3 regions of the Escherichia ruysiae genome follow, and region 2 is predicted to be linked to each of the others. Evidence: riboswitches for the same ligand, from Rfam matches in the RefSeq annotation. Region 2 holds a riboswitch; each other region holds the start of a gene.
What was found. Region 2 has a riboswitch for thiamine pyrophosphate ahead of thiB (thiamine ABC transporter substrate binding subunit). Riboswitches for the same ligand answer to the same signal wherever they lie in the genome.
Positions count from the first base shown of each region.

Region 1: linked by a shared signal. The riboswitch ahead of thiC (phosphomethylpyrimidine synthase ThiC) and the one ahead of thiB (thiamine ABC transporter substrate binding subunit) in region 2 are both predicted to bind thiamine pyrophosphate.
Region 3: linked by a shared signal. The riboswitch ahead of thiM (hydroxyethylthiazole kinase) and the one ahead of thiB (thiamine ABC transporter substrate binding subunit) in region 2 are both predicted to bind thiamine pyrophosphate.

Region 1 is NZ_JAVIWS010000001.1:2,346,757-2,351,937, forward strand. Features, by position in the region: gene hemE (uroporphyrinogen decarboxylase) at 1-574, opposite strand, end outside; gene nudC (NAD(+) diphosphatase) at 614-1,387, opposite strand; gene RGV86_RS11470 (Rsd/AlgQ family anti-sigma factor) at 1,482-1,958, shown strand; TPP riboswitch at 2,010-2,110, shown strand; gene thiC (phosphomethylpyrimidine synthase ThiC) at 2,190-4,085, shown strand; gene thiE (thiamine phosphate synthase) at 4,085-4,720, shown strand; gene thiF (thiazole biosynthesis adenylyltransferase ThiF) at 4,713-5,181, shown strand, end outside.
Region 2 is NZ_JAVIWS010000001.1:3,377,003-3,382,183, forward strand. Features, by position in the region: gene thiQ (thiamine ABC transporter ATP-binding protein ThiQ) at 1-536, opposite strand, end outside; gene thiP (thiamine/thiamine pyrophosphate ABC transporter permease ThiP) at 520-2,130, opposite strand; gene thiB (thiamine ABC transporter substrate binding subunit) at 2,106-3,089, opposite strand; TPP riboswitch at 3,120-3,219, opposite strand; gene sgrR (DNA-binding transcriptional regulator SgrR) at 3,253-4,908, opposite strand.
Region 3 is NZ_JAVIWS010000001.1:936,862-942,042, forward strand. Features, by position in the region: gene thiD (bifunctional hydroxymethylpyrimidine kinase/phosphomethylpyrimidine kinase) at 1-667, opposite strand, end outside; gene thiM (hydroxyethylthiazole kinase) at 664-1,452, opposite strand; TPP riboswitch at 1,487-1,583, opposite strand; gene rcnR (Ni(II)/Co(II)-binding transcriptional repressor RcnR) at 1,675-1,947, opposite strand; gene RGV86_RS04855 (nickel/cobalt efflux protein RcnA) at 2,068-2,889, shown strand; gene rcnB (Ni(II)/Co(II) efflux transporter accessory subunit RcnB) at 3,108-3,446, shown strand; gene RGV86_RS04865 (putative fimbrial-like adhesin protein) at 3,528-4,562, opposite strand; gene RGV86_RS04870 (fimbrial biogenesis outer membrane usher protein) at 4,578-5,181, opposite strand, start outside.

The sequences.
Region 1 (5,181 bases), 1.0 Mb from region 2:
ACAGGGTGACGCTTTTCGCCAGTTTATCGAGTAACGCGTGTAACGCCTGCGGATCGGCATACATCATTTTTTTGATCACGGTGAAGGCTTTGCTGCTGCCGCCTTCCACCATGTAGGTCGCCAGCGTCCACGGACTGCCGGAAAAACCAATCAGCGGCACTTCGCCTTTCAGTTCGCGGCGAATGGTACGCACCGCGTTCATCACGTAACCCAGTTCATCTTCCGGATCCGGAATTGGCAGTTTATCAACGTCAGCTTTGCAGGTGACTGGCGAGGTAAAACGAGGACCTTCTCCGGCTTCAAAATAGAGCCCTAATCCCATCGCGTCCGGAACGGTGAGGATATCGGAAAAGAGGATCGCCGCGTCCAACGGATAGCGACGCAGCGGCTGCAAAGTCACTTCGCACGCCAGTTCGGCGTTTTTGCAAAGCGACATAAAATCGCCCGCCTGAGCACGCGTGGCTTTATATTCTGGTAGATAGCGACCCGCCTGGCGCATCATCCATACTGGAGTGACATCAACGGGCTGGCGCAGCAGCGCCCGCAGATAACGATCGTTTTTAAGTTCGGTCATTTTGGCTGTTCCTTAGTGCGTCAGGCGGTCAGTGTATCATCACTCATACTCTGCCCGACACATCGCCACCGTATCTTCTATCAGGCGGCGCGCCACGGTGCCAGGAGGTGGCAGTAAGGGTAAATCGTCGTAACGATACCAGTTCGCCTCCAGCAGTTCTTTTGGATCAATCACGATGTCGCCGCTCTTATAGTCCGCCATAAACGCAGTCATTAATGACTGAGGAAATGGCCACGGCTGAGAAGTCACGTAACGCAGGTTTTTGACTTTGATGCCACTCTCTTCCATTACTTCCCGCGCGACCGCCTGTTCGAGGGTTTCGCCCACTTCGACGAATCCGGCAAGTACCGTATGGACACCGTTACGATGGCGGGTATGCTGAGCGAGCAGAATCGAATCATCACGACGGATGGCAACAATAATGCAGGGGGCGATTTGCGGGTAGTAACGCTCACGGCAGTGGCTGCACAGCATCGCCCATTCTGTTTTGCTCGGATACATTTCATGCCCGCAATACCCGCAGTATTTATGCGAGCGGTAAAACTCCGCCAGTTGCACGCCGCGTCCGGCTAGTTGAAATAGCCCGACGTCCAGATCAATGACCTGGCGCACCGAGCCCATATCATGGCGACGCTGCTGTTGAACTAGCCAAACAGGTTCTCCCTGCCATTCGCCGATTTGTAGTGCGCGCTGACCCACAAGCTCGAAATTTGCCGCTTCGCCATATGGCAATTCTCCCTTCGGCAACCATAATTTTTGCTCATGACTGACGACCCACCAGCCGTGATCTAATTTTTCAATTATACGATCCATAGCTCTTGCACTACCTTTGCATCACTGGCATGTTTAACATGGTTTTTACATTTCTCACTGAGCAGTTTTTGAATACAAACTTGCGGAGTCAATCATGCTTAACCAGCTCGATAACCTGACGGAGCACGTCAGAGGAAGTAACAAACTGGTTGATCGCTGGCTACATGTACGTAAGCATCTGCTCGTGGCTTACTACAATCTGGTTGGCATTAAGCCTGGCAAAGAATCGTACATGAGGCTAAACGAAAAAGCCCTTGATGATTTTTGCCAGAGTCTGGTCGATTACTTGTCTGCCGGACATTTCAGCATTTATGAGCGCATTCTTCATAAGCTGGAAGGCAACGGGCAGCTCGCTCATGCCGCGAAGATTTGGCCGCAACTCGAAGCCAATACCCAACAGATTATGGATTACTACGATTCCAGCCTGGAAACCGCCATCGATCATGATAATTACCTTGAATTTCAACAAGTTTTATCTGATATCGGCGAGGCGCTGGAAGCGCGCTTTGTGCTGGAAGATAAGCTGATTCTGCTGGTGCTTGACGCCGCCCGCGTCAAACATCTTGCTTGAGTTCTGCGCTGTTAACGCGTAATTTACATTCAACGCCCCGTTTTCGGGGCTAATTTCTTGTCGGAGTGCCTTAACTGGCTGAGACCGTTCATTCGGGATCCGCGGAACCTGATCAGGCTAATACCTGCGAAGGGAACAAGAGTTAATCTGCTACCGTATCGCCTTTGCAGCGATCGTCTCTTGCTTCATCCGTCGTCTGACAAGCCACGTCCTTAACTTTTGGAATGAGCTATGTCTGCAATAAAACTGACCCGCCGCGAACAACGCGCCCGGGCGCAACATTTTATCGACACCCTGGAAGGCACCGCCTTTCCCAACTCAAAACGCATTTATATCACTGGCACACAACCCGGCGTGCGCGTGCCGATGCGTGAGATCCAGCTTAGCCCGACGCTAATCGGCGGCAGCAAAGAACAGCCGCAGTACGAAGAAAACGAAGCGATTCCGGTTTATGACACCTCCGGCCCATATGGCGATCCGCAAATCGCCATTAACGTTCAGCAAGGGCTGGCAAAACTGCGTCAGCCGTGGATCGACGCACGCGGCGATAGCGAAGAACTTACCGTGCGCAGTTCCGATTACACTAAAGCGCGGCTGGCAGATGATGGCCTCGAAGAGCTGCGTTTTAGCGGCGTATTAACGCCAAAACGCGCCAAAGCAGGCCACCGCGTCACACAATTGCACTACGCCCGTCAAGGCATCATCACACCGGAGATGGAATTCATCGCCATTCGCGAGAATATGGGACGCGAGCGCATCCGCAGCGAAGTTTTGCGCCACCAGCATCCGGGAATGAGCTTTGGCGCACGTCTGCCGGAAAATATCACTGCGGAATTTGTCCGTGATGAAGTCGCTGCCGGACGCGCCATTATCCCCGCCAACATCAACCATCCTGAATCAGAGCCGATGATTATTGGTCGCAACTTCCTGGTAAAAGTTAACGCCAATATCGGCAACTCGGCGGTCACCTCTTCCATCGAAGAAGAAGTGGAAAAGCTGGTGTGGTCTACGCGCTGGGGAGCGGATACGGTGATGGATCTTTCCACCGGTCGCTATATTCACGAAACCCGCGAATGGATTTTGCGTAACAGCCCGGTGCCAATCGGTACTGTGCCGATCTACCAGGCACTGGAGAAGGTTAATGGGATCGCTGAAGATCTTACCTGGGAAGCGTTCCGCGACACGCTGCTGGAACAGGCCGAACAGGGCGTGGATTATTTCACGATTCATGCAGGCGTTCTCCTGCGCTATGTGCCGATGACCGCGAAACGCCTGACCGGTATCGTCTCGCGCGGCGGTTCGATTATGGCGAAATGGTGCCTCTCCCATCATCAGGAAAATTTCCTTTATCAACATTTCCGCGAAATTTGTGAAATCTGCGCTGCTTATGACGTTTCGCTGTCGCTGGGCGACGGCCTGCGCCCCGGTTCGATTCAGGACGCCAACGATGAAGCGCAGTTTGCCGAGCTGCATACGCTGGGCGAACTGACCAAAATCGCCTGGGAATATGACGTACAGGTGATGATTGAAGGCCCCGGGCATGTGCCGATGCAGATGATCCGCCGTAATATGACCGAGGAGTTAGAGCACTGCCATGAAGCGCCGTTCTATACCCTCGGGCCGCTGACCACCGATATTGCACCAGGCTATGACCACTTCACATCGGGGATTGGCGCGGCGATGATCGGCTGGTTTGGCTGCGCGATGCTCTGTTACGTAACGCCGAAAGAGCACCTGGGTCTGCCCAATAAAGAAGACGTTAAGCAAGGGCTTATCACCTATAAGATTGCCGCCCACGCAGCCGACCTGGCAAAAGGGCATCCGGGCGCGCAAATTCGCGATAACGCCATGTCGAAAGCCCGCTTCGAATTTCGTTGGGAAGACCAGTTTAATCTGGCTCTCGACCCATTTACCGCTCGCGCTTACCACGATGAAACCCTGCCGCAAGAGTCCGGTAAAGTCGCCCATTTTTGCTCCATGTGTGGGCCGAAATTCTGCTCGATGAAAATCAGCCAGGAAGTACGTGATTACGCCGCCGCGCAAACCATTGAAGTGGGAATGGCGGATATGTCGGAGAATTTCCGCGCCAGAGGCGGAGAAATCTATCTGCGTAAGGAGGAAGCGTGATGTATCAGCCTGATTTTCCTCCTGTACCTTTTCGTTTAGGGCTGTACCCGGTGGTGGACAGCGTACAGTGGATCGAACGTCTGCTGGACGCTGGCGTGCGAACCCTCCAGCTACGCATCAAAGATCAGCGCGATGAAGAGGTGGAAGCCGATGTAGTAGCGGCAATTGAGCTGGGTCGCCGCTATAACGCGCGGCTGTTTATTAATGATTACTGGCGGCTGGCGATCAAGCATCAGGCGTATGGCGTCCATCTGGGGCAGGAAGATTTGCAATCTACCGATCTCAGCGCCATCCGCGCGGCTGGTCTGCGGCTTGGCGTTTCGACCCATGACGATATGGAAATCGACGTTGCGCTGGCAGCACGACCTTCTTATATCGCGCTGGGACATGTGTTTCCGACACAAACCAAACAGATGCCTTCTGCACCGCAGGGGCTAGAGCAGTTGACACGGCACATTGAGCGTCTGGTGGATTATCCCACCGTGGCGATTGGCGGTATCAGTCTGGCGCGCGCGCCTGCGGTGATGGCGACGGGTGTCGGCAGTATCGCCATCGTCAGTGCCATTACCCAGGCGGCAGACTGGCATTTGGCAACGGCACAGTTGCTGGAAATTGCAGGAGTTGGCAATGAATGACCGTGATTTTATGCGTTATAGCCGCCAAATCCTGCTCGACGATATCGCTCTTGACGGGCAGCAAAAACTGCTCGACAGCCAGGTGCTGATTATCGGTCTTGGCGGGCTGGGTACACCTGCTGCGCTATACCTGGCGGGCGCTGGCGTCGGGACGCTGGTACTGGCAGATGACGACGATGTGCATTTAAGCAATCTGCAACGACAAATCCTCTTTACCACTGAAGATATCGATCGCCCGAAATCGCAGGTCAGCCATCAGCGACTGACACAGTTGAATCCCGATATTCAACTGACAGCACTACAACAACGGTTAACGGGTGAGGCGTTAAAAGATACGGTTGCACAAGCCGATGTGGTGCTCGACTGTACCGACAATATGGCGACTCGCCAGGAGATTAATGCCGCCTGCGTGGCACTGAACACCCCACTTATCACCGCCAGCGCGGTCGGATTTGGCGGTC
Region 2 (5,181 bases):
TGCTGCTGGCAGCTCGTGCTCACCAGCGTCAACATCTCCTGACGTAACGCCGGATCGAGCGCGGAGAACGGTTCATCAAGCAATAAAATCGGCTGTTCGCGTACCAGACAACGCGCTAACGCTACGCGCTGCCGCTGACCGCCGGAAAGCTCGCCCGGTAACCGCGCCATTAAATTATCAATCCCCATCTGGCGGGCGATAGCGTGCATTTTCCCCTGCTGTGCCGCGTTCAGTTTCAATCCCGGATTTAGCCCCAGCCCGATGTTCTGCTCGACCGTCAGGTGGCTGAACAGGTTGTTCTCCTGAAACAGCATCGATACCGGACGGCGTGACGGTGGCGTCGTGGTGTGATCAACGCCGTCGATAGTCAGCGAACCGCTGGCTGGCGTCAGAAAACCGGCGATCAAATTCAGCAGGGTACTTTTACCCGCGCCGCTTGGCCCGAGGATCGCCACCTGCTCGCCGCGTTCCACCGTTAAGCTAAAACGCATCGGCAAATGGTGGTAAAGCCAGGTGATATCAGTCAGTTTTAACATTTCGCCCCGGTAGTTTTTCAATCACGGTAAACAGCAGAAAACAGAGCAGCAGCAGAATTAACGCGGTGACCGCACCGTCCTGGCTGCGATAAGAGCCAATTTGCTGGTAGAGATAAAACGGCAGGGTGCGGAAATCGTCGTTACCGAACAACGCCACCACGCCAAAATCACCAATCGACAGCACGCAGGCAAAGGCCAACGCCTGCGCCAGTGGACGTTTCAGGGCGCGCAGCTCCACCACTTTTAAGCGCGACCAGCCTTCAATGCCCAGCGACTGACACAACATGCTGTAGCGGGTGGTGATATCGCGCATCGGATTTTCCAGTACCTTCAGCGCGTAAGGGATCGCCATTAACGCATTGGTGAAAATCACAATGCCGTCAGCAGATTGCGGCAGGCCAGTCGTATTGTTGAGCAGCAAAAAGAAACCCGTTGCCAGTACAATACCCGGCATGGCGAGGATCAACATGCCGCTCATCTCCAGCGCCTGACCCGCCAGTATTTTTTGCCGCGCCCGCAGTTCGCGACTGCTCCACAGCAGCATCATGGTCAGCACTACACACAATACACCTGCCGCCAGCGCAATACGCAACGAGGTCCACAGCGCCTGCCACAGCACCGGTTGTGCCAGCACTTCCGGCAACTGGCGATTTACCCCATCGACGATCACCGCCAGTAACGGTGGCAGCAACAGCAGCAGCGCCAGCACAATTAACACAGTGTCGCAAATGCGGCTATGCAGACGATCGTCCGGGTCGCGCCAGCCTTGCAGCAGCGTGGTGCCGGGCGCAATGGCCTTACTTAGTCGTTGACTCAGCAGCACCAGCCCAAGGCAACACACCATCTGGATCAGCGCCAGCATCGCCGCGCGGGCAGGATCGTAGTCGTAACTCAGCGCCTGATAAATAGCCAGCTCGATAGTGGTCGCCTGCGGACCGCCGCCCAGTGATAGCACGGTGGCGAAGCTGGCGAAACAGAGCATAAAGATAAGCGCGGCAACCGGCGGGATTTGTCGCCGTAACCACGGCCATTCGACGAAACGAAAGAAATGCCAGCCGCGCATCCCAAGCTGTGCGGCAAGTTGACGTTGTTCGCCGGGAATGTTTTCCAGTGCCTGAAGTAATAAACGGCTAGCCATCGGCAGATTAAAAAACACATGGGCCAGCAAAATGCCTTGCAGGCCGTAGGGCGAAAAGGTCCACTCCAGACCGAGCGATTGGCAGAGTGTTGCCAGCCAGCCCTGGCGACCATAGACGCTAAGAATGCCGAAAACAGCAACCAGCACCGGGAGGATCAAGGTCATTGCGCACAGACGTAACAGCGCCAGCCGACCCGGAAAGCGCCTGCGATAAAGCGCGCGGGCAAGGAATATTGCGGGTACGACAGAGAGCAACGCCGAGAGAAACGCCTGCCAGAAGGAGAAGCGCACCACATGCCACAGGTAGCTGTCCTGCCAGATTGCCGCCCAGCTACCCTGCGGCGCGTTCCACCACAGGGCGAGAAACGCCGCCAGTGCAACCGCCACCACAAGCGTAGCGGCGCTTACACCTGGAATTAACCAACCGGGAATTAACGGCTGACGGCGCGTTGCCATTCGCTAATCCATGCCTGACGTTGTGCCGCCACTTCGGCTGGCGTGAATTCCAGCGTGGTTGCTGGTTTGGTCAGTTGTTCAAATCCGGCAGGCAGCGCGACGTTTGCCACCGGATACATCCAGTTGCCGGTTGGGATCGCATTCTGGAAAGCCGGAGAAACCATAAACTGGAGGAATTTTTGCGCCAGCTCCGGCTGCTTGCTGGCAGCGGTGCGGGCGGCGACTTCCACCTGCAGATAGTGACCTTCGCTGAAGTTCGCGGCGGCGTAGTTATCTTTCTTCTCTTCGAGAATGTGATAAGCCGGAGAGGTGGTATAACTCAGTACCAGATCGCTTTCGCCTTTTAAAAACAGGCCGTAGGCTTCGCTCCAGCCCTTCGTTACCGTGACGGTTTTTTTCGCCAGTTTCTGCCAGGCTTGCGGGGCGTTATTGCCATAGACTTTTTGCATCCACAACAGCAGACCTAGCCCCGGCGTACTGGTACGCGGATCTTCATAAATCACTCGCCAGTTCTGATCGCTCTCAACCAGCTCTTTCAGGCTTTGCGGCGGATTTTTTAGTTTGTTCTTGTCATAGACGAAGGCGAAATAACCGTAATCAAACGGTACGAACGTGTCATTATTCCAGCCGCCGGGAACGTTAACGGCATCCGCTGCCACACCGCTTTTAGCAAACAGCCCAGTTTTGCTTGCGGCATCTAACAGATTGTTATCCAGCCCCAGCACCACATCGGCTTTGCTGTTTTTGCCTTCCATCCGCAGACGGTTGAGCAGTGAGACACCATCTTCCAGCGCCACCAGTTTCAGTTCGCAGTTACAGTCGGCTTCAAAGGCTTTTTTAACCACCGGACCAGGCCCCCAGTCGGCGGCGAAGGAGTCGTAGGTATAAACAGTCAGAACGGGTTTAGCGAAAACGGGCGCTGTGCACAGCAACAGCAGGGGAAGACATTTTTTTAACACTTTGCACCTCAAAAAAGAGTGGCAAAGGACTTGAGAAGGAGCCTCAAATCCCTTCGCCGGCGTTATCCGGATCAGGTTCGACGGGTATTTTCTCAGCGCACGCGTCTGCGTGGCACCCCGTTGAGAACGGCGTTAGTGTAGTGATTTTGTTATCAACCAGCAATCATGGATCCGGCGGCGCAAACCACGCCGATTTAAAATCGAACCAACCGAGGGTATTCATGCGCAGGCCGCGCATACTGCGTTGCCCCTGAATAATCAGCCAGTGATGGATCAGCGGCACCATTGCTTTGCTGGCGACCAGTTGCTGGCACCAGTTCGCCAGATTCATCTCGCCATTGCGCCAGCGGGCGGCGTCGGCTTGCCAGTCGATCTGAATACAGTGTTGTAGCAACGGCACCTCGCACAAGTGCGCGAACAGCGAAAAATCTAGCGGTAGCGTAAAGTTGGCGCTGTTAAGCCAGATGTCGCTTTCAATCTCACCTTCGTGCCACTGATCGTAGCTGATCTCTTTGATTTCCAGCGTGACATGGTGACTTGCCAGAATCTGCTGCATGATCCTGGCAATGACCCGATGTTCAATATGATCCTGGTAAAAGGTCAGGGTGAGATGTTCCAGTCCGGCTGGTTTTTCGCAATGTGTCGGGCGGGCATGGTGCCAGCGGGGGAGCATTCCATAAGCCGGGAACCACAGTTGCTGGTACTGTTCCTCGGCGAAATAAACCAGATTGGTCGGAGAAAGCACATAGCTTACCCAGTTTCTGACTTGCTGATTCGCCCCGCGATGGGTGCGGCTGTCGAACAGTAAATAGTAGCAACCTTCCTCCAGACGGCTTTCAATCTCTTTTTCCTCGCCCTGTGGTCCTTTCAGCATCAGCCCTCCGGCTGGCTCGTCGGCAATTTCCGGCAAGACCCAGACGTTAACCTCGTCGATTAGCGCGCGATAACCGAAGAAGTCATCGAATGCCTGAATTTTCAGTTGATTGGCGCTGTTACGCATTACCGCATACGGACCGGTGCCGATGGGATGGCTGGCAAAGTTGCTGAGGGTTTCCCATTCACGCGGCAGGATCATCGCCGGAACTTGCCCCAGCAGTAACGGCAACCAGCGGTCTGGCTGCGTGAGATGGATATCCAGCGTCCAGGGCGTCGGCGATACAATTTCAGCAATATGCGAATAGAGCGGCAGCGTATTGATCCGTTTCAATGAGGCGATCACGTCGTCCATTTCCAGTTCACGACCATGATGAAAATGGACACCCGGACGTAAAAAGAAGCGCCAGTGAAGCGGGGAAATTTGTTGCCAGTGGTGGGCGATGTCCGCTTCCAGTTCCCCATTTTCCTCATTTATGCGGGTTAACGCGCTGAAGATTTGCCGGGCGATATGCGTTTCGGAACGGCGTAATGCGCTGCCAGGCAGCAGGTTGCGCAACGGACGATAGTAGAGGACGCGCAGGATGTGTCGCCCCTGGCGGAAGCTACGCCCCAGATGAGAAACCAGCATTTGCCGCACGGCGGTTTTATCACCGACAAGTTGTACCAGTTGGTCGATGCGATCCTGCTCCAGCAGATCCTCTGCCCGCTGTTGTTGTAGCGCCAGCCCGGTATAGAGGAACGTTAAACGCGAGCGTTTGCCGCGCCCGACTTCCGCTTCCCACGTCAGCCAGCCGCGATCCTGCATGGTGTTGAGCAGGGTGCGCATATGACGACGGGAGCAGCTCAATAACTCCGCCAGTTCGTTCAGCGTTGTCTCCTGAGATTTACCCTCACAGCATTGCCACAGGCGGATGAACTGTTGTTGCAGACGAGCAGATGGCATAAAAGGGGAACTCCTGCGCAAAAGTCAGCAATTTTATTTTCCCTATATTAAGTCAATAATTCTTAACGATGAAGCAATGAGGTATCCCATGCGTCAGTTTTAGCGGCACTATTTTATCGTGACAGAGAAGATGTGCTGGCTTCGCGGGTTAAGTGTTCTACAACGTTTAGCTATGCCTGAAGAACAAGATGCAGTGGGAGGGGAGTGATTCTGACTACTGATTTGCAGACATCATGTGTGACTGAGTATTGGTGTTAATCGCCACGCCAGCAG
Region 3 (5,181 bases), 2.4 Mb from region 2:
GTAGTGCAGCCAACGCCGCAGAGAGCGTACAACCAGTGCCGTGGGTGTTTTTGGTCATAATGCGCGGTGCGGTAAACCGTTGTTCACCCTCGCGGGTAAACAGCCAGTCCGGGCTTTGCTCATCATCCAGATGACCACCTTTCATTAGCACTGCGCCACAGCCCATCGCCAACAGCGATCGCCCTTGTTCCAGCATTTCCTGTTCGGTGCGCGCGTGTGGCGCGTCGAGCAAGGCGGCAGCTTCGGGCAAGTTTGGCGTTATTAATGAAACCTGTGGCAATAATCGACTGCGCAGCGTAGCAACCGCCGAAGGTGAAAGCAGCGGGTCGCCGCTTTTTGCCAGCATAACGGTGTCGAGTACCACGTTTTGGATCTGATAACGTTGCAACCGTTCTGCCACCGCTTCAACGATATCGGTTTCTGCCAACATGCCGATTTTGGTGGTGTCGATTCGCACATCGCTGAACACCGAATCGAGCTGGGCGGCGACAAAATCAGGATCAATGCGATACACCGACTGTACGCCACGGGTATTTTGCGCCACCAGTGCAGTAATAACTGAGCAACCATAAGCGCCAAGTGCCGAGAAGGTTTTAAGATCGGCCTGAATCCCCGCACCACCGCTCGGATCAGTACCAGCAATGGTCAGAGCGTTAATCCGTTTCATGCCTGCACCTCCTGCGTCAGCTGCCAGAGCGCATCAAGGAAATGTGGAACAAAACTGCCCGGCCCTTCGCTTCTGACGACTGCGCGTTCTCCGGCTTGTTTCATCCAGTGACAGGCAGATGCAACATTTTCCAGCGTATCGCCCGGTAATGCACAGCTCGCAGCGACAACTGCCGATAATGCGCAGCCAGTTCCCACCACTTTGGTCATTAACGGGTCACCGCCGTGAATACCAACGGTGCGACGACCATTAGTAACATAATCCACCTCGCCAGTGACCACGACGATTGCGCCGGTTTCCCGTGCCAGAGTTTGTGCGGCGGGCAACGCATTGGCTGCTGCGTCAGTGGTATCCACACCACGACCACCATTAGCGATGCCTGCTAATGCCATGATTTCCGAAGCATTACCGCGTATGGCGCTTGGTTTAAGAGACAGGAGTTTCAGACAAAAACGGCGGCGATAATCGAGTGCACCAACCGCGACCGGGTCAAGTGTCCAGGGTGTTTGGGAGCGTGTTGCCTGTTCTACGGCGGCACGCATCGCCTGTGCGCGTGGCTGCGTCAGTGTACCAACGTTAATCAGTAAAGCACTGGCAATTGCCGCAAACTGACTGGCCTCTTCGGTTTCGATAACCATCGCTGGCGATGCGCCGAGCGCCAGTAAAGTATTGGCAGTAAAGGTTTGCACCACATCATTAGTCATGCAATGCACAAGGGGGGAATATTGGTGAAAAAGGTGTAACACGGGCGCTGATTGCGCCGGACTCAGCAGGTCGACTTGCATAATTTGCTCCTGCCATAACGTGAAGAAGCAATGACCTGATGGTCTGTGACTTCCCTACGCTGGCATTATCCAGATCAGGTGATACGGGTATTTCTCAGCCTTCACGCAGAAGGGCACCCCGAGTCGTTTGGTTGCGATAATAAATCGCAGAGGAGGATGGTAATGTCCGGCGCGCGCGTTGTAAACGAGGAAAAACGGCAGTATTACAATAACGTCACGAAACTATTTTATATACGAATCCAGCACCTTAAGGACAACATCCAGGTCTTCTTCACGCTTTAGTTCATCGCCCTGGTGAACAATGTGTTCCGTCAGATGACCTTTAATCACTTCCCGCATCAGGCCGTTTACCGCGCCACGAATGGCGGCAATCTGTTGTAGAACGGCAGCACATTCATGCGGTTCGTCGAGCATTTTCTTAAGCGCGACGACCTGTCCCTGAATCTTACTGGCGCGCGCTTTCAGTTTCTGTTTGTCGCGGATGGTATGAGACATAACAACACCTGGTTAACAAGATAATGAAAAATCATAGCACTATTAATCTACTGGGGGGTAGTATCATGTACTGGGGGGGAGTAGAATCTCTGCATCCATTTAATACTAAGAATTATTATCATGACTGAATTTACCACTCTTCTTCAGCAAGGAAACGCCTGGTTCTTCATCCCCAGCGCCATCTTACTCGGTGCACTTCATGGTCTGGAGCCTGGGCACTCAAAAACGATGATGGCGGCGTTTATCATCGCCATTAAAGGTACGATTAAACAGGCGGTGATGCTTGGACTGGCAGCAACCATTTCGCATACTGCGGTAGTCTGGTTGATTGCCTTTGGCGGGATGGTGATCAGCAAACGCTTTACTGCGCAGTCGGCGGAACCGTGGCTACAGTTAATTTCTGCGGTCATCATTCTCGGCACCGCATTATGGATGTTCTGGCGCACATGGCGCGGTGAACGAAACTGGCTTGAGAATATGCACGGGCATGATCACGAGCACCACCATCATGACCATGATCACGAACATCATCACCATCACGGACATGGCGAGAATGTCGAATATCAGGACGCCCATGAGCTGGCTCACGCAAATGACATTAAACGACGCTTTGATGGCAGGGATGTCACGAACTGGCAGATTTTACTGTTTGGCTTGACTGGCGGACTGATCCCCTGCCCTGCAGCGATAACTGTGCTGCTGATTTGTATTCAACTGAAAGCCCTCACTCTGGGAGCAACTCTGGTCGTTAGTTTCAGTATTGGCCTTGCGTTAACGCTGGTCACCGTGGGCGTTGGCGCGGCAATCAGTGTCCAGCAAGTGGCAAAACGCTGGAGCGGATTTAACACACTAGCCCAAAAAGCCCCCTATTTTTCCAGCTTGTTAATTGGCTTAGTCGGAGTGTATATGGGCGTGCATGGCTTTATGGGCATAATGCGATAACTCAATCCTTTGGGCTTGCATGTTATCTTCAGCCCAGGATGATTCTTAAATCAGCTATTTCCGCTGACTCTTCGCCCGATGAGGATGCTTTTACAGCATCCTTTCATTTACACTTTTTACGAAATCATGGGATCACTAACAAAATATCGCTTGTCGGTTATATTGTATGACAGGAAAGATATGCGACTGATTTTGCTGATCCCCAACGTGGAGAGTATATGACCATAAGAAATAAGTTATTGTTGGGTGCGCTGTTGCTGGCAACCAGCGTAGCGTGGGCCGCACCGGTCACTGCGGGTTCGACCAATGCCTCTGGAATTTCAAAGTATGAGTTGAGCAGTTTCATCGCTGACTTTAAGCATTTCAAACCAGGCGATACCGTTCCAGAGATGTACCGCACCGATGAGTACAATATTAAGCAGTGGCAGTTACGTAACCTGCCTGCCCCTGACGCCGGAACCCACTGGACCTATATGGGTGGCGCATATGTGTTGATCAACGACACTGACGGTAAAATCATTAAAGCCTACGACGGCGAAATATTCTACCATCGCTAAAAAAAGCCCCCTCATCATGAGGGGGAAATGCAGACACCTTGTTATTTTTTATTATTAGCCACTTGCTCGTCTTACTTGTTATTAGTCGTATTTCACGTTGATCAAGGCAGTAGCCTCCAGTGCGCCAGATTTAACTTTATTTTTATCATATACATAGTAACTGGCTGTTACCGGAATTAAGACTGTTGTATCTGTAATTTTTGACTTCGCCGCAATTTCCTTTAAATTTGTGTATCCTTTACTGCTGTCAGTGATATTTAAAAGTGTGACTGGTGAACCATTACTTTCAAGAATAAATCCTACGCCATTATCTTCCGCACCTTTCAGTATCGTGTTACTGCTGGTTAACAAATCAGAACTTGATAAATACACCTGCATTTTCCGTGATGTTTGATTTTGTTGACCTAATAAATTTTTACAACGCAGAATAATATCCCCTTTCTTGCTATTTATTGTTGTTTTGTTACCTGTGACTGGTAATTGTGAAACGGGAATACTCTCTAAAGTAATTAATAAATCATCAGGTTTGCAGGTCGTTGTTATCGGGTTGTATGACAATGCCAGATTAAAGGAATAGACACCTGCATTTTGTGCCAATGCATTTCTGTAGCTATTCACACATGCATCCCACGACTTTCCTCCTAGCAAACACAGTAAAAATTGCACTGCAGCACTTCCACGCGTTGTTGATGAAGCACTGGATAATGTCGCGACACCATTAATCATCACTGCTCCGCCGCCCCCTGCAGAAACATTCACTTTCGCGTTACTGGCTGCCGATGTCACCGTTACTGAATAACCACTGGTGAAACTGGTCTGGTTATTTGATAATGTGATGCTGTTTTTGTTAGTCCATTCAAAATGTAAATTTAATTTAATGGTATCGTTATAAAGTCCAACAACAATATCCGACGGACTCATGGGGTTGATGGTATTCGTACTCACGCATGACGAGTCATTAAAATTATGCTCATATGTCGCCGTTTGTGTTTGAGTTAGCGCAAAATCTCCCTGAACAACCAAATTATGCTGCGCTGACAACTCTCCATAACATGCCGCATAGCTCACAGGAATAGCCATCATCATTAATATAAATAACATTATGCGATTTTTCATAGAACCACCTGACTATTACTGGCAAATATAATTTTTACTTTCATCAATCTCTTTACCGAAGGTGATTATGCATGAAAGTCCTTGTCGTTTATCAATTGCTACATTAACCGATGGCGGTACGTCATTGGTGCGAATAAATAACTGGCTTCCCTGACCGACAACACCAATATTATGACCATGGATATCATTAACTTCATAACCAAACGTTAATGGTTGCCCATCCACTCTTAACGCTTTTATAAACCAGGGTTTGCGCTGATCGGTATCAAAATTAATCAGCACGACCGCGCCGCGATAAGGGGCGGAAATTTTCCGGTTACCGCGCAATTCGGTTTCGCTATCACTTTGCGACACATCCAGCATCAGGTGATTTTCCCGATAAGACGTCATTCCGTCGTATACCACCACCCCATTACGATTTGTAGTGCGATATTTTTGTCCATTAACATAAGCATCTTTAATTCCTGGTGCATACATCACAGCAAACGTTTCAGAAAGACGATTCGCCAGATTCACACCACCAGACCAGGCGACAATGCCCCCTGAAACACTGGCTCCAGCCTGTCGATAAATACTCGACTGACTATAACTGCCATTCACTGTCACCATCGGCGCGTTC